3 regions of the Streptomyces sp. NPDC039736 genome follow, and region 1 is predicted to be linked to each of the others. Evidence: riboswitches for the same ligand, from Rfam matches in the RefSeq annotation. Region 1 holds a riboswitch; each other region holds the start of a gene.

Region 1 (7,505 bases):
ATCGCCGGTCCGTCCTTCTCGTACTGGTGCACTGTGCTGTCGCTCTCTTCTGCGGACGGTCTGCGGACGGGCATGGGGAAAAGACGGAGTACCGGGGTGGATCAGCCGCGGGCGGCGGCCACGGCGGCGGGCAGCGACCGGTCCGTGACCACGACGGGGGCGGTGCGGGACGCACCGCGCACGACGGACACCTCGTGCCCCTCGGCGGTGGCCACGACGTCGACCCGGTCGCCGTGCGGGTGCCCGCACCGGCGCGCGCAGCCCGACCAGTAGACAGGAAGCGTTCCCACGGGGCCCACGGCGGCCCCCGCCAGGGCCCGCACGTCGGACAGCGACTTCGCGCAGCCGGGCCGTCCGATGCACGCCCCGACGCCGCTCCAGGGCGAGCCGGGGCCGGTGACCAGCCCGGCGCGGCCCAGGGCGTCGAGCAGCGCGGCGGCCCGCCCGGGGGCGACCCCCGGCACGACGACCCCGCGCCACGGCGTCAGGCGCAGCGTGCCGTCTCCCTGGCTGCGCGCGGTGTCGGCCAGCAGCCGCCACTGTGCGGCGGCGACACGTCCCAGGGGCACCCCCACCGACAGTGCCGCCGCACCGGGCGCACCCCCGGTGACGACGCCGAACCCGGGCGCGGCGGCCTCGCGCGGCCGTGCCGGTGCCGGGGTGCGGGCCGCACCCGCCAGGACCGCGCCCGGTGTCCGCGCAGGGGCGGCAGCCAGCTTCCGCGCCACCTGTGCCAGCAGGACGTCCGGGCCCGCCGGCAGCTCGGCGACCCGCCAGGTGCCCGCGTCCGGCGCACTGTCCAGAAAGGTTTCGGCAGCCACCAGGGCCGCACGGGCCGCCCACGCGCCCGGGACGCGCACCGCGTCGGCGGCAGCGCCGACACGCAGCAGCGCGTCACCGTCACCCTGCGCGAGCAGCGTCACGTCCGCCCCGAGCGCGTCCACGTCACCACGCCCGTCGTCCAGCGCGAACAGGAACCGGCCGGACAGGGCGACGGCCCGCCCGCTCGCGCACAGGAGCGCGTCCAACTCCGCCAGCCACGGCCCCACATCGGCGTTCCCCCGGCCGTCCAGGCCCGACAGCGGCGACGCCACCAGGTTGCGCACCCGCTCGTGCCGCGCGGACGGCAGCAGCCCCGACTCGCCGAGCCGCCGCGCGAGTTCACCGCCGCAGTCGGCGGGCAGCGCACGCAGTTGCGCGTTGCCCCGGGAAGTGAGGTGAATGTCACCCTCGCCGAGCTCCCCGGCCAACTTCCCGAGCACGTCGGCCTGCTCCGCGGTCAGGACGCCGCCGGGCAGCCGCACCCGCGCCAGCGCTCCGTCGTCCGCGCGGTGCAGCCGCAGGGACCCGGGGCACGCGTCACCACGGGTGCGCGCGGAGTTCGCACCGGAGGCCGACGGCGAAGAGGGGGACGGGGGCATGGCGGCGAGCATACCGACCCGAGGCCGACTCCTGTTCGACCGCCGGGTGCCGGGGCCTTGACCGGTACGCCTAATATGCCTGGTGGCGGACCCTGCGGTCCGTCGCCGTCGCCCGCCAGGGCGGCAGTCGCCACCGAAAGGCGACAGGGGAGGAAGCCCGGTGCGATTCCGGCGCGGTCCCGCCACTGTGAGCCCGGCCCCAGGCCGGGCGAGTCAGGAACTCCCTTCCGTAGCTTCTCGACCTGGTTCGAGCAGTCCGAACACCGCCCGGGGCGTGGACACCCCGAGGAAGGCCCGACGCCGCATGATCCTGCTCCTGTCGACGTCCGACACCGACCTGCTCAGCGCCCGTTCCTCGGACGGACCGGTCAGCTACCGCTACGCCAACCCCTCCCGCCTCGACCTGGCGGACCTGCCCGCCCTCCTGGAGGGCACCGACCTCGTCGTGGTGCGCCTCCTCGGCGGCGTCCGCGCCTGGCAGGAGGGTCTCGACCAGGTCCTCGCCACCGGCCGCCCCGTCGTCGTCCTCACCGGCGAACAGGCCCCCGACGCCCAGCTCATGGCCGCCTCCACCGTCCCCGTCGGCATCGCCGCCGAGGCGCACGCCTACCTGGCGCACGGCGGCCCCGCCAACCTGGAGCAGCTCGCCCGGTTCCTCTCCGACACCGTGCTGCTCACCGGCCACGGCTTCGAGTCGCCCGCGCCGGCGCCCTCCTGGGGCCCCCTGGAGCGCACCGCCCGCGAGGACGTCGAGGGCCCGACCGTCGCGGTGCTCTACTACCGCGCCCACCACATGAGCGGCAACACCGCCTTCATCGACGCCCTGTGCGGCGAGATCGAGGCGGCCGGGGCCCGCCCGCTGCCGCTGTACGTCGCGTCCCTGCGCACCCCGGAGCCGGAGCTCATCGAGGAGCTGCGCGCCGCCGACGCCATCGTCACCACCGTGCTCGCGGCCGGCGGCACCCGCCCCGCCGAGGCCTCCGCGGGCGGCGACGACGAGTCCTGGGACGCGGGCGCCCTCACCGGCCTCGACGTCCCGATCCTCCAGGCGCTGTGCCTCACCAGCCCGCGCGCCGCCTGGGAGGAGAACGACGAGGGCGTCTCCCCGCTGGACGCCGCCACCCAGATCGCCGTCCCCGAGTTCGACGGCCGCCTGATCACCGTCCCGTTCTCCTTCAAGGAGATCGACGAGGACGGCCTGCCGTCGTACGTCGCCGACCCCGAGCGCGCCGCCCGCGTCGCCGGGATCGCCGTGCGCCACGCCCGGCTGCGGCACATCCCCAACGCCGAGAAGAAGCTCGCGCTGGTCCTGTCCGCGTACCCGACCAAGCACTCCCGGATCGGCAACGCGGTCGGCCTCGACACCCCCGCCAGCGCGGTCGCCCTGCTGCGCCGCCTGCAGGAGGAGGGGTACGACTTCGGCACGCAGGAGATCCCCGGCCTGGTGTCCGGCGACGGCGACGAGCTGATCTACGCCCTCATCGAGGCCGGCGGCCACGACCAGGAGTGGCTCACCGAGGAGCAGCTCGCCCGCAACCCCGTGCGCATCCCGGCCGCCGACTACCGGCGCTGGTTCGCCACCCTGCCCGCCGAGCTGCGCGAGTCCGTGGAGCGGCACTGGGGCCCCGCCCCGGGCGAGATGTTCGTGGACCGGTCCGCCAACCCGGAGGGCGACATCGTGCTCGCCGCCCTGCGGTTCGGGAACCTCCTCGTCCTCATCCAGCCGCCGCGCGGCTTCGGCGAGAACCCGATCGCGATCTACCACGACCCGGACCTGCCGCCCTCGCACCACTACCTGGCCGCCTACCGCTGGATCGCCGCGTCCGCCGCCGACAACGGCTTCGGCGCCGACGCGATGGTCCACCTCGGCAAGCACGGCAACCTGGAGTGGCTGCCCGGCAAGAACGCGGGCCTGTCCGCCGCCTGCGGCCCCGACGCCGCCCTCGGCGACCTCCCCCTGATCTACCCGTTCCTGGTCAACGACCCGGGCGAGGGCACCCAGGCCAAGCGCCGGGTGCACGCCACCCTGATCGACCACCTGGTGCCGCCGATGGCCCGCGCCGACAGCTACGGCGACATCGCCCGCCTGGAACAACTCCTCGACGAGCACGCCCAGATCGCGGCCATGGACCCGGCGAAGCTGCCCGCGATCCGCGCCCAGATCTGGACGCTCATCCAGGCCGCGAAGCTCGACCACGACCTCGGCATCGAGAACCGGCCCGAGGACGAGGGCTTCGACGACTTCATCATGCATCTCGACGGCTGGCTCTGCGAGATCAAGGACGTCCAGATCCGCGACGGCCTGCACGTCCTCGGCGGCGCCCCCGCCGGGGAGGCCCGCGTCAACCTGGTCCTGGCGATCCTGCGCGCCCGCCAGATCTGGGGCGGCACGGCGTCGCTGCCCGGCCTGCGCGAGGCCCTCGGCCTGGACGAGTCGGCGGCGAAGCGCACCGACGCGGACACGGTCGAGGAGCAGGCCCGCGGCCTGGTCCAGGCCATGGAGGACGCGGACTGGGCCCCGGAGGCCGTGGCGGGCGTCGCCGAAGGACACCCGGCCGCCGTCGCCGACATCCTCGACTTCGCCGCCCGCGAGGTCGTGCCGCGCCTGGCCGCCACCACCGACGAACTCACCCACGCCGTCCACGGACTGAACGGCGGCTTCGTCCCGGCGGGCCCCTCCGGCTCCCCGCTGCGCGGCCTGGTCAACGTCCTGCCGACCGGCCGCAACTTCTACTCCGTCGACCCCAAGGCCGTGCCCTCCAAGCTGGCCTGGGAGACCGGCCAGGCCCTCGCGGACTCCCTCCTCCAGCGCTACCGGGCCGACAACGGCGAATGGCCGACCTCCGTGGGCCTGTCCCTCTGGGGCACCAGCGCCATGCGCACCGCCGGCGACGACATCGCCGAAGCCTTCGCGCTGCTGGGCATACGCCCCGTCTGGGACGACGCCTCGCGCCGCGTCACCGGCCTGGAGGCCATCCCCGCCGAGGAGCTGGGCCGTCCCCGCGTCGACGTCACCCTGCGCATCTCGGGCTTCTTCCGCGACGCGTTCCCGCACACCATCGGCCTGCTGGACGACGCGGTGCGCCTCGCCGCCTCGCTGGACGAGCCGGCCGAGGTCAACTACGTACGGGCGCACACCCAGGCCGACCTCGCCGAGCACGGTGACGAACGCCGCGCCACCACCCGCATCTTCGGCTCCCGCCCGGGAACGTACGGCGCGGGCCTGCTCCAGCTCATCGACTCCCGCGACTGGCGCACCGACGCCGACCTCGCCGAGGTCTACACGGTCTGGGGCGGCTACGCCTACGGCCGCGAGCTCGACGGGCGTCCGGCGCGCGAGGAGATGGAGACGGCGTACAAGCGCATCGAGGTCGCGGCGAAGAACACCGACACCCGCGAGCACGACATCGCCGACTCGGACGACTACTTCCAGTACCACGGCGGCATGGTCGCCACCGTGCGCGCCCTCAAGGGCAAGGCCCCCGAGGCGTACATCGGCGACTCCACCCGCCCGGAGACGGTCCGCACCCGCACCCTGGTCGAGGAGACCTCGCGGGTCTTCCGCGCCCGCGTCGTCAACCCCAAGTGGATCGAGGCGATGCGCCGCCACGGCTACAAGGGCGCCTTCGAGCTCGCCGCCACCGTCGACTACCTCTTCGGGTACGACGCGACGACCGGCGTGGTCGCCGACTGGATGTACGACAAGCTCACCGAGACGTACGTCCTGGACCCGACCAACCGCGAGTTCCTGAAGCAGGCCAACCCGTGGGCGCTGCACGGCATCGCGGAGCGGCTTCTGGAGGCCGAGTCGCGGGGCATGTGGGCCAAGCCGGACCCGGCGGTTCTGGACGCGCTCCGGCAGGCGTACCTGGAGACCGAGGGCGACCTGGAGGACAAGGACTAGTCCTCGCTCCTCCTTTCTCCCCACCCGACGGGGGCGACCGCATCCCCGGCCCTCCCCGCCCGACGGGGGCGACCGCATCTCCGGTCGCCCCCTCTCAAACACCGGCCTCCACCACCGCCCCGCAGGCGTCACAGCCCCCGTCGCCCCCGTCCCCTTGCGCGTCGCAGCCCCCGCTCCGCCCCCGCCCCCTTGGGCGACGGGGCCGCCCCTCGCGTGAGCGCCTGCGCCGGGCGCGCGTCCCCGCCCAGGTCGAGAGCTCAGCCCCGGCACCGGGCCAGGCAGCCCCGCCCGGCTCGGGCAGGAGAGGCCCCGGACCCGCCCCTCCACCTAAAGCGCTCGCCGCGCGGCCAGTGCACGGTTCACTGCAGATGCGTCGTGGCTGGGCGCGCAGTTCCCCGCGCCCCTGAAGGGGCGCCACTCGTGGCGGGAGCCGGGCGGGCAGGTCACCGTGCCCCGGCAGGCCCCTTCCCACTCACCGGGAAGGAGCTGGTGCGCCCCGCCCGCCCCGATGGAAGGCTCCCGTCCGTGCCGGGCCGCACCCGCCGCCGCCCCCACGGATCCGAGGAGATACCGCACGTGAGTGAGAACACCCCCGCCCCCGACACGGACGTCGTCGTCGTCGGAGCCGGCGTCACCGGCCTCTACACCGTCCACCGGCTCCGCACCCTGGGCCACCGGGTGCGCGGCTTCGACCGCGCCGCTGACGTCGGCGGCGTGTGGTACTGGAACCGCTACCCGGGCGCCCGCTGCGACGTCGAGTCCTTCGACTACTCGTACTCCTTCGACGAGGACCTCCAGCAGGAGTGGGACTGGAGCGAGAAGTACGCCACCCAGCCCGAGATCATGCGCTACCTGCACCACGTCGCCGACCGTTTCTCGCTCCGCGACGCCTACACCTTCGAAACGTCCGTGCGAAGCGCGGAGTTGGACGAGGACACCCTCACCTGGACGGTGCGCACCGACACGGGCGAGACCGTCACCAGCCGCTTCGTCGTGTTCGCGGTCGGCTGCCTCTCCAGCGCCCAGCGCCCGGACGTGCCCGGTCTCGACTCCTTCGCCGGACCCTCGTACCACACCGGCGAATGGCCGCACGAGGGCGTCGACTTCACCGGGCTGCGCGTCGGCGTCGTCGGCACCGGGTCCTCCGGCATCCAGTCGATACCGGAAATAGCCGCCCAGGCGCGGCAGTTGACGGTGTTTCAGCGCAGCCCCAACTACTCCGTCCCGGCCGGCAACGAGCCCCTCGACGACGCCCGGCGCCGGCAGGTCAAGGCCGGCTACGCCGAGCGGCGCAGGCTCGCCCGGCTCAGCGGCGGCGGCTCGCCCTTCACCACGTACCCGAAGAAGACCTTCGAGGTCGGCGAGGAGGAGCGGCGCGCCGCCTACGAGAAGCGCTGGCAGCTCGGCGGCGTCCTGTACTCCAAGACCTTCCCCGACCAGCTCGTCGACCGTGCCGCCAACGACGCCGCCCGCGCCTTCTGGGAGGAGAAGGTCCGCGCCCGCGTCGACGACCCGGCCGTCGCGGAACTGCTCGTCCCGGGCGACCACCCCATCGGCGCGAAGCGGATCGTCACCGACTCCGGCTACTTCGAGACGTACAACCAGCCCCACGTCCGCCTCGTCAGCCTGCGGTCCCGTCCGATCGAGCGCGTCGACGCGACCGGTGTGGTCCTCGCCGACGGCGAGCACATCGCCCTCGACGCCCTCGTCCACGCCACCGGCTTCGACGCGATGACCGGCTCCGTGGACCGGATCGAGGTGCGGGGAAGGGACGGCCGCACCCTCAAGGAGGCCTGGGCGGCCGGCCCGCGCACCTACCTCGGCCTCGGCACCGACGGCTTCCCCAACTTCTTCAACCTCACCGGCCCCGGCAGCCCCAGCGTCATGGTCAACGTGGTTCTCGCCGGCGAGCAGCACGGCGACTGGCTCGCCGACCTCCTGGCGTACATGGAGGCACACGGCCACCGTGCCGTCGAGGCCGCTCCCGACGCCGTCGAGGACTGGGTCCGCGAATGCCGGGACCGGGCCGGGGCGACCCTCCTCATGGAGGCCGACTCCTGGTACCTCGGCGCCAACATCCCAGGGAAGCCGCGGGTGTTCATGCCGTACGTCGGGGGCTTCAAGGTCTACCAGGAGATCATCGACGCGGTCGCGGCCGACGGCTACAAGGGGTTCCGGTT
Region 2 (7,505 bases), on a different contig from region 1:
CCGCGGGCCTGGGCCCGGACGGCCGCCCGCGCAAGGAGGAGAGCACGGTATGACCACGGGCGCGGTGCGCACGGCAGGGCTGCGGCACTGGCTGTCCCGGCTGCGCTGGTACGTCCGCGAGGTGACCGGCGAGGCGGCGTACGACCACTACGTCGCCCACGCCCGCGCGCACGACCCGGACGCCGCGGTCATGACCCGCCGCGCCTTCGAGCGCAGCCGCACCGACGCCCGCGAGGGCGACCCCCGCGACGGCTTCCGCTGCTGCTGAACCGGTCGGAGCGACCGCGGTACGGCCCGGTGTCCCGCCCCTCGACACGGGGTGGGACGCCGGGCCCCCGCCGTTGCACACTGCCCGGCATGGACATGCGCATCCGCATCGCGGAACCCCCCGAATACCCGGCCGTGGGCGAGATCACCGCCCGCGCCTACCTCGACGACGGCCTCCTCGACGGCGGCGAGGACAACACCTACGCGACCACCCTGCGCGACGCCGCCTCCCGCGCCGCGAAGGCCGACCTCCTGGTCGCCGTGGACGCCGACGACACCCTCCTGGGCACCGTCACCTATGCTCCCCAGGGCAGCCCGCTCCAGGACATCGGCGTCCCCGGCGAAGCCGAGTTCCGCATGCTCGCGGTCGCACGGGCGGCCCGGGGGCGCGGGGCGGGCGAGAGCCTCGTGCGGGCCTGTGTCGCCCGCGCACGGGCCGAGGAAGGGGTCGTCCGGCTGGTGATGTCGACCCAGCCGACGATGCTGGGGGCACACCGGATCTACGAGCGCCTCGGCTTCGTACGGACGCCCGAGCGGGACTGGCAACCGGTGCCCGGACTGGGCCTGCTGACGTACGCACTGGCGCTCCAGCCCGGTGCGCGCGGAGGCTCAGGACCCCGGTGAAATGGGGCCCGTACCCCCTTTAGCGGGGGAAGCGCAACGGCGCGCGACACAACATGTGGTGGGTTCCCCAACGGGGACCCACCACATGTATGCTCGTCCTCGCTGTCGCCGCAGGGGAATCCGGTGAGAATCCGGAACTGTCCCGCAACGGTGTGTCATGTACGCATTTGCGTACCGCCAAGTCCGAGGACCTGCCGACGGTGTGATCCGGCTCGACCGAACCGGATTCCGATACGTCCGGGCTTCGAGGATGAGCCGGTGGACGCCAGGCGACGTGCGCCCTTCTTCCGGGGCGGACGCCTGCTCGCGCGCCCCCGCTTTGCCCCGTGGCCCCGCGCCGAGCGAGGGAGAGCCCCCACGTGACCATCGCGCCAGTCGACCCGGCCACCGCCGAGCAGAGTCAGGACAGTCAGGACGCCCCCGGCACCGCGCTGCTGCGCACCCTGACCGACCTGACCGCCGACCTCACCGACACCGACCCCGGCCGGGTCGCCGCCGCCGCCCTGCGGGGGCGCAACGCGCGCTCGGACGCCGCCGAGCTCCGGGAGCTGGCCACCGAGGCCGCCGCAGGGCTCATCTCCGAGGACCCCGCCTACTCGCGCCTCGCCGCGCGCCTGCTCGCCCGTACGATCCGGGACGAGGCCGCCTCCCAGGGGGTGGGCTGCTTCTCCGGGTCCGTCGCCGTCGGCCACCGCGAAGGGCTCATCGCGGACCGCACGGCCGAGTTCGTCGCCAAGCACGCGGCGGCGCTGGACGAGCTGATCGACCTCGAGGGCGACGACCGCTTCGAGTACTTCGGCCTGCGCACGGTCTACAGCCGCTACCTGCTGCGCCACCCCATCACCCGTCAGGTGATCGAGACCCCGCAGCACTTCATGCTGCGCGTGGCCTCCGGCCTGGCGGCGGACGACAGCGAGCGGGCTCTCGCCGAGGTCGCCTCGCTGTACCGGCTGATGAGCCGCCTGGACTACCTGCCGTCCTCGCCGACGCTCTTCAACTCCGGCACCCGCCACCCGCAGATGTCGTCCTGCTACCTCCTCGACTCCCCGATGGACGAGCTGGACTCGATCTACGACCGCTACCACCAGGTCGCGCGCCTGTCCAAGCACGCCGGCGGCATCGGTCTGTCGTACTCGCGCATCCGCGCCCGCGGCTCCCTGATCCGCGGCACCAACGGCCACTCCAACGGCATCGTCCCGTTCCTGAAGACGCTCGACGCCTCCGTCGCGGCCGTCAACCAGGGCGGCCGCCGCAAGGGCGCGGCCGCCGTCTACCTGGAGACCTGGCACGCGGACATCGAGGAGTTCCTGGAGCTCCGCGACAACACCGGCGAGGACGCCCGCCGCACCCACAACCTCAACCTCGCCCACTGGATCCCGGACGAGTTCATGCGCCGCGTGGACCAGGACGGCCAGTGGTCGCTGTTCTCCCCCGCCGACGTCCCCGAGCTGGTGGACCTGTGGGGCGACGACTTCGACGCCGCCTACCGCAGGGCGGAGGCGCAGGGCCTGGCCAAGAAGTCCCTGCCGGCCCGCGAGCTGTACGGTCGCATGATGCGCACCCTCGCGCAGACCGGCAACGGCTGGATGACCTTCAAGGACGCCTCCAACCGCACCGCCAACCAGACGGCGGAGCCGGGCCACACGGTCCACTCCTCCAACCTGTGCACCGAGATCCTCGAAGTCACCGATGACGGCGAGACGGCCGTCTGCAACCTCGGCTCGGTCAACATGGGCGCCTTCGTCCTGGACAGCGGCGAGATCGACTGGGACCGCCTGGACCGGACGGTCCACACCGCCGTCACCTTCCTGGACCGCGTGGTGGACATCAACTTCTACCCGACCGAGCAGGCCGGCAACTCCAACTCCCGTTGGCGGCCGGTCGGCCTGGGCGCGATGGGCCTCCAGGACGTCTTCTTCAAGCTGAAGCTCCCCTTCGACTCCCCGGAGGCGGCGGCGCTCTCCACCCGCATCGCCGAGCGGATCATGCTCGCCGCGTACGAGGCGTCCTGCGACCTCGCCGAGCGCAGCGGACCCCTCCCCGCCTGGGAGAAGACCCGCACCGCGCGCGGCGTCCTGCACCCCGACCACTACGGCGTCGAGGTCACCTGGCCGGAGCGCTGGGAGGCGCTGCGCGCCCGCGTCGCGAAGACCGGCATGCGCAACTCGCTCCTGCTGGCCATCGCCCCGACGGCCACCATCGCCTCCATCGCGGGCGTCTACGAGTGCATCGAGCCGCAGGTCTCCAACCTCTTCAAGCGCGAGACCCTCTCCGGCGAGTTCCTCCAGGTCAACTCGTACCTGGTGCGCGACCTCAAGGAGCTCGGCGTCTGGGACGCCCAGACCCGTGAGGCGCTGCGCGACGCGTCGGGCTCGGTCCAGGGCTTCAACTGGATCCCCCAGGAGGTCCGCGACCTCTACCGCACCGCCTGGGAGATCCCGCAGCGCGGCCTGATCGACATGGCCGCCGCCCGCACCCCGTACCTCGACCAGTCCCAGTCGCTCAACCTCTTCCTGGAGACGCCCACCATCGGCAAGCTCAGCTCGATGTACGCGTACGCCTGGAAGAAGGGCCTGAAGACGACGTACTACCTGCGCTCGCGCCCCGCCACCCGGATCGCCCGCGCCGCCGGCTCGCAGACCGCTGCCGCCGCCCCCGTCCCCCTCCCCGTGCAGCAGACGACCGACGCCGAGGCGCTCGCCTGCTCCCTGGAAAACCCCGAGTCCTGCGAGGCCTGCCAGTAATGAGCACCAACAGCGAAAAGAACCTGCTCGACCCCGGCTTCGAGCTGACGCTGCGCCCGATGCGCTACCCGGACTTCTACGAGCGCTACCGGGACGCGATCAAGAACACCTGGACCGTCGAGGAGGTCGACCTCCACTCGGACGTCGCGGACCTCGCGAAGCTGACGCCGGGCGAGCAGCACATGATCGGCCGCCTGGTCGCGTTCTTCGCCACGGGCGACTCGATCGTCTCCAACAACCTCGTGCTGACCCTGTACAAGCACATCAACTCCCCCGAGGCGCGGCTGTACCTCTCCCGCCAGCTCTTCGAGGAGGCCGTGCACGTCCAGTTCTACTTGACGCTCCTGGACACCTACCTCCCCGACCCGGACGACCGCGCCGCGGCCTTCGACGCGGTCGAGGAGATCCCCTCCATCCGCGAGAAGGCGCAGTTCTGCTTCAAGTGGATGGACTCGGTCGAGAAGATCGACCGCCTGGAGACGAAGGCCGACCGCCGCCGCTTCCTGCTCAACCTGATCTGCTTCGCGGCGTGCATCGAGGGCCTGTTCTTCTATGGCGCCTTCGCGTACGTCTACTGGTTCCGCTCGCGGGGCCTGCTGCACGGCCTCGCGACCGGGACGAACTGGGTCTTCCGGGACGAGACCATGCACATGAACTTCGCGTTCGAGGTCGTGGACACCGTCCGCAAGGAGGAGCCGGACCTCTTCGACGACGAGCTGGAGCAGCAGGTCACCGACATGCTGAAGGAAGCGGTCGCCGCGGAGCTCCAGTTCGGCCGCGACCTGTGCGGCGAGGGACTGCCGGGCATGAACACGGAGTCCATGCGCGAGTACCTGGAGTGCGTCGCCGACCAGCGCCTGGAGCGCCTCGGCTTCCCGAAGGTGTACGGGTCGTCCAACCCGTTCTCCTTCATGGAGCTCCAGGGCGTCCAGGAGCTGACGAACTTCTTCGAGCGCCGGGTCTCCGCGTACCAGGTGGCCGTCGAGGGCACGGTCGGCTTCGACGACGACTTCTAGCCGAGGGCCGCACCCCGGGGCGGGGGGACGCGGGACCGCGCCGTGACGGCACAGGGCTGTCGCGTGTCCGCATCCCCCCTGCTCCGGGGCGTCCTCACCGTGCCGCTCCCCCACTGGCCGAGGTGAAGCCGTCAGAGGCGGAGCTGCCAGAGCTGAAGCCGTCAGAGGTGGAGCGGCATCTCCAGCACGACGGAGGTCGTGCCGGAGGCCGGGCTGTCGACGCCGAGCGTGCCGTCCACCGCCGCCAGCCGCTCCCGCAGCCCCGACAGCCCGCTGCCCCTGCCGAGCCCGGCGCCTCCGACGCCGTCGTCGTGGACGGTGATCCGCAGCTTCATCCCCTTGGGCTTCCTGATCCTGGGCTTCTTCCCCCAGGGCTTCTTCCCCCTGCGCTCCTCGCCCACGACGCGGACGTCCACCGACGCCCGGGTCGCTCCGCTGTGCTTGGCGACGTTGGTGAGCAGCTCCGCCACGCAGAAGTACGCGACGCGCTCGACGGCCGGGTCCGGCTGCTGCTCCACGTCCACCCGCAGGGACACCGGCACCCCGGCCCGGCCCGTCAACTGCGGCAGGGCGTCCAGCAGTCCGCGGTCGAGCGCGGCGGGACTGATCCCGTCGATGAGGCGGCGCAGTTCGGCGATCGCGTCGTCGGTCTGGGCGCGGGCCCGGGCGACGAGCGTGCGGGGCCGCTCCCAGGGCGCGTCGCCGGTCGCCCCCCGTACGTCGTCGGACAGCGCGTCGGCGGTCAGGGACAGCGTCATCGCGAGCGCGACGAGCTGCGCCTGGGTGCCGTCGTGCAGATCGCGTTCGACCTGGCGCAGGCCGCGGTCGCTCTCGGCCAGGGCCGCGCCGCGCGCCCGTTCCAGGGTCCGCACCCGCAGTTGGGAGGCGCTGGGGCCGAGCAGGGCGCGAGCCAGCGAACGGTGCAGCCGCGCCCACGTGCGGAACACCACAGGGGCGAGCACCAGCACGGCCAGCGCGAACAGGACCGCGGCGGCCACGACCCACCACTCCTGGCCGCCGGCCGCCGCCCACACCGCCGACCAGACGCCGAACAGCGGCAGCCCGAGCGCCACCACGAGGCCGAGCAGGTCGAGCGGCAGTCTGAGCAGCAGATAGAGCAGGCCGCGCCACGCGGTGACGTCCGACAGACTGCCGCGCACCCAGGCGATCGTGCCGTCGGCCGCGGGCGGGGGCGCGGGGCTCTCGATCACCTCGTCGAGCAGCACCCGGACCAGCCGCAGGTGGACCCGGACCAGGTGGCGCGCGCCCCGCAGCCCGAGCGCCAGCAGCGGCAGCCCGACCAGGGTGAGCGCCAGCAGGCCGCCGACGTACAGGACCAGCAGAACGTAGGCGGCGCCCAGGAGCGAGAGCGGCAGAGCGGCGGCGAGGTATCCGGCGGCCCGGAGCGCCGGGCGGCGCGGGGCGCCGGGCGCGTCGGCCGGAGTTCCGCCGTCCGCGTCGCGGAGGTGATGTTCCGTCACTGTGCCGCCGCCTCGGAGGTGTTCAGCCGCGAGGTGGCCCGCGCCCCGGTGACCAGCACGGTCAGCACGGTCAGCGCCACCGCCCCGAGCACCACGGGGCCGAATGACCCGAGCGGCACCACCGGCAGCGCGCTGCCCGTGGCGGCCAGCGCGAACGCGCAGCTCATGGGTGCCGCGACCAGCAGCCCGAGCAGCACCCCCGCCCCCGCGGTCAGCACCGCCTCACTGCCGAGCATCCGCATGAGCTGCCGCCGCGTCGCCCCGGTCAGGGCGAGCAGGGCGTACTCGCGCCGCCTCGCGGCGGTCAGCGAGACGAGCGTGTTCACCGTGGCCACCGCGCCGAAACCGGCCAGCATGGCGAGTTCCACCCCGCGCAGCCAGACGTCGCTCTCGGCCTGTGCTCCCGGCGGCGCGACCTGCTGAAGGGTGCCGGTGACGGCGGCGAAGGTGGTGGAGAGCCCGACCAGCAGCGCGATCGGAATCAGCGCGGACGACAGCCGGTGGGCGTTCCCCCGGAGGTTCTGCGCGGCGAGCGCGCCCCCGCCGTCACCCCGGTGCCCGGCGCCCGCCAGCCGGAACGGCAGACCGAGCAGCGCCACGGCGGGCCGCGCCAGCGCGGGGCCGAGCAGCCCGGCCACGATCATGCAGAGCAGCGAGCCCAGCAGCGCCGACTGCGCCGCCTTCTCCACCGGTTGGCGGGCCGTGAGCAGCAGGAGGGGCACGGTCCCCCCGAGGGCGAGCACCCCGGCGAGCCCGCGCAGCAGGCCCAGCCGGTCCGCCCCGGCCGTCCGCGCCATCGCCGCGGCGGGCCGGTCGACGACCGTCCGACGGGCGGCGATCTTCGACGCACCGGCCCCGACGAGCAGCGTCACCGCCGTCCCGGCCAGCGGGGGCCACGGCGACCACGGCACGACCGCGTCCACCGGAGCGAGGTCCCGGGCGGCCAGCTCCGCCAGGAACCACCGCGCACCCCAGCCGCCGAGCAGCCACCCGGGTGGCGAGACGAGCAGGGTCAGCAGCAGCACCTCGTACCGGACCAGCCGCTTGACCTGCACCGGCGTCGCTCCGCTGGTCCGCAGCAGCACCATCTCCCGGGCCTGCTGCCGTACCGAGAACGACAGGGTGTTGGCCACCACGAACAACGCCATCAGCATCGCGATCTCGCCGAACGCCCCGCCGATCATCGCCAGCCGTTCGTCACCGCCTCCGTCGGCCGCCGTCAGGACGAGCGAGCCGAACAGGGTGATCACGGCGACCGTCAGCAGCAACGCCACGGCCGGCCCCGCGAAGGAGGCGGGCCCGGCCCGCAGCCCCCCGAGCGCGAACCTCAGCACGCCGGGCCTCCCAACTGCCGCGCGATCCGGGCGGCGGAC
Region 3 (7,505 bases), on a different contig from region 1:
GCCGCCGACACCACTGCCGCGACCTCCTCCGACGAGAAGTACGCCGCCATCGCCGCCACCGACGAGAACACCGTCGGCGTGCCCTGGAACGGCAAGGACGGCACGATCGACGTCCAGAACGCGAAGATGCCGACCAAACTGGGCCTCCCGGCAGTCGACACCAAGGGCGCCGCGATCGGAGGCAACGTCGTCTACACGTCCAGCGGCCCGGTCGACACCGTCGTGCAGCCCACGGTGGACGGTGGCAGCCGTACTCTGCAGATCATCAAGAACAGCAGCGCACCGCACGACTACGAGACCAGCTTCACCCTCCCGGCCGGGATGAAGGCGGTCCCCCACGACGACGGATCCGTCTCCGTCCTTCCCCAGGACGACAGCAAGGGGGAGGCGGGCTTCTTCGAGGCTCCCTGGGCCAAGGACGCGCAGGGCAAGGACGTGCCGACCAGCTACAAGGTCGTCGGGAACAAGCTGGTGCAGCACGTCGACTTCGATGCGAACTCCAAGTTCCCCCTCGTGATCGACCCGTCCTTCTGGTCCACCGCCTGGAAGATCACGAAGTGTGCCGCGTCCGTCGCCGGCTTCATCTACGGGTTCACCCCGGCCGGTTCCAGCAAGAAGGTCATCGTCGCCGTGCGCTTGATCAAGAAGATCGGCTTCAAGAAGACCGCCAAGCTCATCCAGACCTGGAAGAAGCGGCGCAAGCTCACCGTGGAGGGACGCAAGATCGTTGCCGCCATCCTCGGATACGCCAGCATCCAGAACAACTGCAAGTTCTGACCGGGATCCAAGATGCTGATCGCACTCGCTTTCGTCGTCACCGAGGTGGCGATCCTGATCACCTATCTGCTGCGCCGCGGCAAGGGCACTGAACTTCCGGCGCTGGACACGGTGAACGTCAGGGACCTGCTCCTCGCAGCCATGGCCACCAGTTCCGGGTACGCGCTCACTCACCACTACGGCCTCGGCGGTTCCGATCTGGTACCACTGCTGCTCCTGGGGTGCGTACTCCCGACGCTGGCAGGTACCGCGATGGGCCACACCTCCAAGTCCTGGACCGGGCTCACCTGGCTGCCTGCCGTTCTGGGCGGCCTGGCCGTCGGATCAGTCAACCCCGACGCGCCCTGGCCCTGGTAGGGGAGGGCCTCACCACCACACACGCGGGCATCGATGTCCTCGTGGCTCAAGCCCCCGGCCGGCACGGGGTGTCGAACCTCTGCCGGGACGAGGGGACGCGGCGCCGCCCGCGGTTCCGGTTCGCACCTGCCGAAGAACACGGCACGGAGCGGACGGTGGAGGAGTCATCGGGCGGTCGTCGACGGCCTCTTCTTCCGGCGGGCGGTCGAGCGTCGGACACACGGTCACGGGCCGCGCCCCGGGCGCGGGTGCTCACTCCGCAGCCTGCGCACCCCGCACCAGGGCCGTGTACGTGTCGAGTTCCGACGCGGTACGCGGCCCCGGCGCCTCCCGGTCCAGCAGATTCTGCGCGCGCAGCAGCCGCGACGCCGCGATCCCCCAGGCGGGTCGCAGTCCCGCCTGCTCCAGGAGGTCGCCCCGGGCCAGGGTGTCGGGTGCCGCGCCCAGCCGCACCCCGGACGGGGTGAGCAGGGCGACGTCGTCGGCCCACCGCAGTGCCAGGTCCACGTCGTGGGTGGCCATCATGACGGTGGTGCCGCCCGCCCGGAGCCCGGCGAGGGTGTCGAGCAGTTGTTCCTGCCCTTCCGGGTCCAGGCCGGCCGTGGGCTCGTCGAGGACGAGCAGGCGGGGGCGCAGGGCGACGGCTCCGGCGATGGCCGCCCTCTTGCGCTGACCGTAGGAGAGCAGGTGGGTGGGGCGTTCGGCGAGATCGGTGATGCCGAGGGCGGCGAGCGCCCGGGCGACCCGGTCGGCCACTTCGGCGGGCGGCAGACCGAGGTTGAGCGGCCCGAAGGACACGTCCTGGGCGACCGAAGCGGCGAACAACTGGTCGTCGGGGTCCTGGAGCACGAGCTGGACGCTGGTGCGCAGCCGGGTCAGGCCCGCCCGGTCGTAGGTCACCGGCTTCCCCTCCAGGGCCAGGTGGCCCGTGCGGGGGCGCAGCCCTCCGCTGAGCAGCCGCATGAGGGTGGTCTTCCCGCTGCCGTTCCTGCCGAGGAGCGCGAGGGCGCGCCCCGCGCAGATCGCGAAGTCGAAGTCGCTGAGCACGGCGGGACCGTCCTCGTAGGCGAACGACACCCCGTGCAGGCTCACCACGGCGTCGTCGTTCATGGCAGCAGCCTTTCGAGTACGAGGGTGAGGATCACCAGGGCGGTGAGCAGGGCCAGGGAGAGGAGCACGAAGCGGCGGGAGACGTGCAGGTCGGGCGTCATGACGCGCAGGGTGCCGTCGTAGCCGCGCCCCGCGAGCCCGCGCTGCATGCGGCCCGCCTGGTCGAACGCCTTGACGAAGGCGACGGCGCCGAGCCCCGCCAGGGAGCGGAAGGCGGCGGTGCGCGTGGTGTGGCCGAGCCGCGCGGCCTGCGCCTCGCGGATGCGGCGGACGGACTCGAGCAGGAGGAAGATCATCCGGTACATCACCAGGGCCACGTCCACCACCGGCGCCGGAACGCCCAGCCGCAGCAGCCACGTCAGCAGATCCGTGACGGGTGTGGTGAAGGCGAGCAGCAGCACGCCCAGGGACGCGGCCGACGAGCGCAGCAGCACCTGCGTCGCGTGCTCCCAGCCGTGCGGAGCGAGAGCGATGAACGCGCCGGGCGCACCGACCTGGACGGTCAGGGTGGCCGCACCCGTGACGCAGAAGCCGAGCGGCACCCGCCAGGCGCGCCACACCTTGCGGAGGGTGACGCCGGCCGGCCCCAGGAGGAGCACCAGTGCCGTGACGAGTACGAGTACGGCTCCCGGCCACGGCGGCAGGGTGACGGCGAGTGCGGTGAGGCCCAGGGCGAGGACGGCTTTGTCGAGAGGGTGGCGGCGGCGCCAGCGGCTGCTGTGCGCCGCCACGTCGATGGGCAGCACGTGGGCTCAGGTCCGGTCCCCGGCAGGTGGGTCCACGGCCGCTTCGGCGGTGCCGGTGCCGCTTCCGGCGCGGTGCGCGGCGCGCAGTTCCCCCTGCCTGCGTCCGCGGCGCAGCCCGAAGTAGTACGCCAGGACGCCGGCGCCGAGGGCCGCTTGGAGGGCGAAGAGGGCGGACTCGACCTCCCCCGAGGGCGGCTCGTAGAGCGGGGAGAACCACGGTTCGTAGTCCGGGTCGATCTGGGTGATGGCCGTCTCCGCCTCGGCGTCGGCCCCGGCGAAGGGCTCCTCCTTGTGGTCGCCGAGACCCAGCGCGAGCGGCAGGACCGCGAGCGCGGCCACCACGAGCAGGAGCAGCAGGTTGATCTTCGTGTTCCGCTTCACCGGGCCACCGCCTCGGAGACGGAGTCGCGCCGTCCACCGGTGACGAGCACGCCCAGGCGGGTCAGTTCGCCTTTGCTGGACTGGACGAGGAGCCGCATGACGAGCACCGTGAGCAGGCCCTCGCTGACGGCCAGCGGGATCTGCGTGAGGGCGAAGATGGAGCCGAACTTGCCCAGTGCGCCGAGGAATCCGCCGCTCGGGTCGGGGAAGGCGAGCGCGAGCTGCACGCTGGTGACGCAGTAGGTGGTCAGGTCCGCCACGAACGCCCCGAAGAAGACGGTGACCATGAGCGGGACGTCGTAGCGGCGCAGCAGCCGGTAGACGCCGTATCCGGTCCAGGGGCCGACGACCGCCATGGAGAAGGCGTTGGCTCCCAGGGTGGTCAGTCCGCCGTGCGCCAGGAGCAGCGCCTGGAACAGCAGAGTGATCGTTCCGAGCACCGTCATGATGGGCGGCCGGAACAGGATGGCGCCCAGGCCCGTGCCGGTGGGATGGGAGCAGCTACCGGTCACCGAGGGCAGCTTGAGTGCGGAGAGAACGAAGGTGAACGCCCCGGAGGCGCCCAGGAGCAGCGTGCTCTCCGGGTGTTCCTTGACCTCCCGGGTCAGGGAACGCACTCCGTGGACGACGAACGGGGCAGCCGCGACGCCCCAGGCGATCGCGTGTACTGGGGGCAGGAACCCCTCGGCTATGTGCATGGCTCAGCAGACCTCTCCAGCACCTCGTGGACGGTTGAAGTGCCCTGGCCGGTCTCCTGGCTGACGGGTGACACCGCCCGGATCTCCGCCTTCCCAGGTCCGAGGACCCAGTGGCTGCCCGCGAGGGGCTGGAGCAGGACTTCCCGATCACAGTGGCGAGGGCCGCACCGGTACTTCACCGGATTTCCCGTACACCAAGGCAGGTGGACACTACTGCCCAGGTCCTGCGCATGACAACCACGGACCGGCGTGGCCGCCGGCGTCGTGGTGCCAATGGGGCGCGTCAGGTGCGGGAGTTCGAACTGGGCGCGGACGCCGAGGTGGTGCGTCGGTTCGTCCAGAACCGGTGCCGGAACCAGTGCCAGGGCCCGTGCCGGCCGGAGGCCGCCGGAGGGAGGGAGCCGGAGCTCGTCCGTTGCGCCCGCCCCCGCGCCAGTGGCGGCAGCGCGGGGGGGCGTCCGGCGGTGGGCTACAGGGGTGTGCCGCCCGTCGCGTTCATGATCTCCGCGGTGATGAAGCTCGCCTGTTCCGACGCGAGGAAGACGTACGCGGGGGCCATCTCCGCGGGCTGTGCCGCCCGGCCCATCGGGGACTGCGCGCCGAACTCCTCGGTGTCCGGCAGCGTGGCCGGGATGAGCGGGGTCCACACCGGGCCCGGGGCGACCGCGTTGACGCGGATGCCCCGGTCGACCAGCATCTGCGCGAGGCCCTTCGTGAACGTGACGATCGCGCCCTTCGTCATGGCGTAGTCGAGGAGCTGCGGGCTGGGCTGGTAGGCCTGCACCGAGGTGGTGTTGATGATCGAGCCGCCCGCGGGGATGTGCGGCACGGCCGCCTTGCACAGCCAGAACATGCCGTACAGGTTGGTGCGCACCACCCGGTCGAACTGCTCGGTGCTGATGTCCTGGATGCCTTCGGGCTGGGCCATCTGGTACGCCGCGTTGTTGACCAGTACGTCGATCCGCCCGAACTCCGCGACGGCCCGCTCGACGAGCGCCCGGCACTGCTCCTCCTCCCGGATGTCGCAGGGCACGGCCACCGCCCGGCGGCCGGCCTTCTCGACCAGGCGCACGGTCTCCTGGGCGTCCTGCGCCTCCTCGGGGAGGTGGGTGAAGAGGACGTCCGCCCCCTCACGGGCGTAGGCGAGCGCGACGGCCCGGCCGATGCCCGAGTCGCCGCCGGTCACCACGGCGGCCCTGTCGGGCAGGAGACCGCTGCCCCGGTAGGACTCCTCGCCGTGATCGGGGACCGGGTCCATGGCCGCGGTCGTGCCCGGCGGCTCCTGGTCCTGCTGGGGGAACGGGGGCTGCGGGTGCTTCGTCCTGGGGTGCTGCGGCGTCTCGCCCATCGGTTGTTCCTCCTGTGGTGCGCTTTGCTCTGGTTCGTGGGGATAGGTCCTTGCCCCGGAAGGTCGTGTGTCCCGTGGGCCGGGGTTTCACGCATCGGCCGCCGGGCGGGTTCCCCGGCTCCGCCGGCCGTCACCCCGCGGCCTCCCGCGCGGTCACCCGCCATCCGTCGCCCGTGGTCGCGCGGGCGACCAGGCCCAGGTCGGCGAACTCCCGCAGCCAGCCCTCCATCGCCCAGGTTCCCCACCGGCGGTGGAAGAGGGACGCGTTGCGGACGATGTCGTCGACGTGCTCGACGGGCGGGCGGGAGACCGGGTGGTGCTGGTGGTGGGCGGGCGCGCCTCCCACCCACCGCAGCTCGACGCCGCGGGCGGCGGCCAGCCGGGCGAAGTCCGTGTCCTCGCCGCCGTAGCCGCTGTACTCCTCGCAGAAGCCGCCGACGGTGCGCCAGGTACGGGCGGTGAGGGCGAAGGACAGCGACCAGAAGAGGTCGTGGTTCCCCCCGCCCAGTACCTCGTCGTCGGCGGGCACGGGACGGCCCGGGTGCGGCGGCGCGAGCGTGTGCAGGGCGGCCAGGTCGTATCCGCCGGGCTGCGGTGGCGGCAGGTAGGCGACGGTGCCGCACAGCAGGGCGCCGTCCGTGGCCGTCTCGGCGTACCGCGCGAGCAGCCGGGTTCCCGGTACGCAGTCCACGTCGAGGAAGACCAGCAGGTCGGCCCCGGCGGCCAGGGCCTTCGCCGCCCCGGCGTTGCGGGCGGCGGCCAGCGGGAGCCGCCCGTCGGACGGCACGGGCACGGCGAGGGTCTCGGCCACCGGCCGCCGGCCGCCCAGGAGCGCGGGCACGGCCGGGTCGCCCATGGTGACGGCCAGATAGTGGTCGGGTTGCCGTTCGCCCGCCGCCAGACCGTCCTGTTGCAGCAGGAGGTGGCGGTGGCGTCCGGCGACGAGGGTGATCACCGCTGTGCGCACGGCTGCCTCCCGAGGGCCGGTCCGGCCGTGGCCAGGCGGTCGAGGAGCTGCGCGGCCCGGTCGGCTCCGTCGCCCGGCGCCCACCGGGCCCAGCGGTCGGCCGGGGTGCGGGCGGTGCGCTCCAGCAGCCCCGGCCACTCCTCCGGGGCCGGCCAGCCGGACCGCACGGTCGCGAGTCCCGCCCCGTGCAGCGCCCTCGCCGTCGCCCGCTGTTCGTCGTGCGGACGGTCCTGGGCGATGACGAGCGCCGGGGTGCGGGCGGCCGCGCACTCGGCGATCGCGTTCTGGCCCGCGTGGGTCACCACCGCGTCCGCCCGGCACAGCAGCGGCCACGGGTCGTCGGTCCACTGCCCTCCGGTTCCGCCGAGGACGGTCCATTCCCAGTCGGGGGTCTTCTCGCGGGCGCGCCGGACGTCGTCCTCGGTGATGCCGTCACCTCCCGCGCCGAGCAGCACGACGACCGAGCGGCGGGACGGGGCGGGGGTCCCCTCCCGCGTGGGGCGCGGCCGGCCGTCGTAGCGGGAGAAGGCCCCGGTGTGGGTGGTCTTCGCCCGCCAGTGGTCCGGCCAGTCGGGCTCGGGCCAGGCCGCGGGCCAGGGGGCCAGCAGGGCGTCGGCCAGGTCGTACGCCGTGCGGTGGGCGGTGTCGAAGCGGTCGCCGCGCATCGCGGCCACCACCACGGGCACCCCCATCAGCCGGGCCAGCAGGGCGACTTCGACGGAGACGTCGCTGACGAACAGGTCCGGTCCCGCCTCGGCGATCCACCCGGCGATCGCGCCCATGCGTCCGCGCAGCCCCGCGTGGCCCAGCGGCGCCCAGTGGAGCGTGCCGCCCGCGGTGGGGGCCGCGCCGTCCGCCCCGGCGCCGGTGTCCTTCGGCAGCTCGGTCCACTCCCCCGGCCAGCCGGCAGGGCGGGGAAGCGACGAGAAGCCCGCCACCGGGGTGCGCAGACGGTGCGCGACGCACACGGCGCGGTGCAGGTGGCCGCGGCCGTGGTGGTGGACGTAGTAGCCGATCATGCGGCGAGCTCGTGGTAGAAGTCGGTGTAGTTGTCGGTCATCGCCTCCAACGAGCAGAAGTCCTCCGCCCGCTGCCGCGCCGATCCGCGGTCCAGCCGTACG

The links. A riboswitch is a leader RNA that binds a small molecule or an ion and turns the genes downstream of it on or off. The one in region 1 is predicted to bind cobalamin.
Region 2: another riboswitch for cobalamin. It lies ahead of ACZ56L_RS21715 (ribonucleoside-diphosphate reductase subunit alpha); the one in region 1 lies ahead of cobN (cobaltochelatase subunit CobN).
Region 3: another riboswitch for cobalamin. It lies ahead of ACZ56L_RS02250 (energy-coupling factor ABC transporter permease); the one in region 1 lies ahead of cobN (cobaltochelatase subunit CobN).

What each region holds. Positions count from the first base shown of each region.
Region 1 is NZ_JBVIUQ010000009.1:223,101-230,605, reverse strand. It holds gene ACZ56L_RS27205 (precorrin-8X methylmutase) at 1-32, opposite strand, end outside; gene cobG (precorrin-3B synthase) at 102-1,433, opposite strand; cobalamin riboswitch at 1,534-1,659, shown strand; gene cobN (cobaltochelatase subunit CobN) at 1,726-5,325, shown strand; gene ACZ56L_RS27190 (flavin-containing monooxygenase) at 5,902-7,505, shown strand, end outside.
Region 2 is NZ_JBVIUQ010000006.1:494,159-501,663, reverse strand. It holds gene ACZ56L_RS21730 (carbon starvation CstA family protein) at 1-53, shown strand, start outside; gene ACZ56L_RS21725 (YbdD/YjiX family protein) at 50-268, shown strand; gene ACZ56L_RS21720 (GNAT family N-acetyltransferase) at 358-891, shown strand; cobalamin riboswitch at 981-1,104, shown strand; gene ACZ56L_RS21715 (ribonucleoside-diphosphate reductase subunit alpha) at 1,251-3,635, shown strand; gene ACZ56L_RS21710 (ribonucleotide-diphosphate reductase subunit beta) at 3,635-4,651, shown strand; gene ACZ56L_RS21705 (sensor histidine kinase) at 4,813-6,132, opposite strand; gene ACZ56L_RS21700 (FtsX-like permease family protein) at 6,129-7,466, opposite strand; gene ACZ56L_RS21695 (ABC transporter ATP-binding protein) at 7,460-7,505, opposite strand, start outside.
Region 3 is NZ_JBVIUQ010000001.1:523,604-531,108, reverse strand. It holds gene ACZ56L_RS02275 (DNRLRE domain-containing protein) at 1-777, shown strand, start outside; gene ACZ56L_RS02270 (hypothetical protein) at 790-1,134, shown strand; gene ACZ56L_RS02265 (energy-coupling factor ABC transporter ATP-binding protein) at 1,387-2,244, opposite strand; gene cbiQ (cobalt ECF transporter T component CbiQ) at 2,241-2,990, opposite strand; gene ACZ56L_RS02255 (energy-coupling factor ABC transporter substrate-binding protein) at 2,997-3,371, opposite strand; gene ACZ56L_RS02250 (energy-coupling factor ABC transporter permease) at 3,368-4,069, opposite strand; cobalamin riboswitch at 4,099-4,283, opposite strand; gene ACZ56L_RS02245 (SDR family oxidoreductase) at 4,539-5,417, opposite strand; gene ACZ56L_RS02240 (glycosyltransferase family 2 protein) at 5,548-6,384, opposite strand; gene ACZ56L_RS02235 (glycosyltransferase) at 6,369-7,403, opposite strand; gene ACZ56L_RS02230 (glycosyltransferase) at 7,400-7,505, opposite strand, start outside.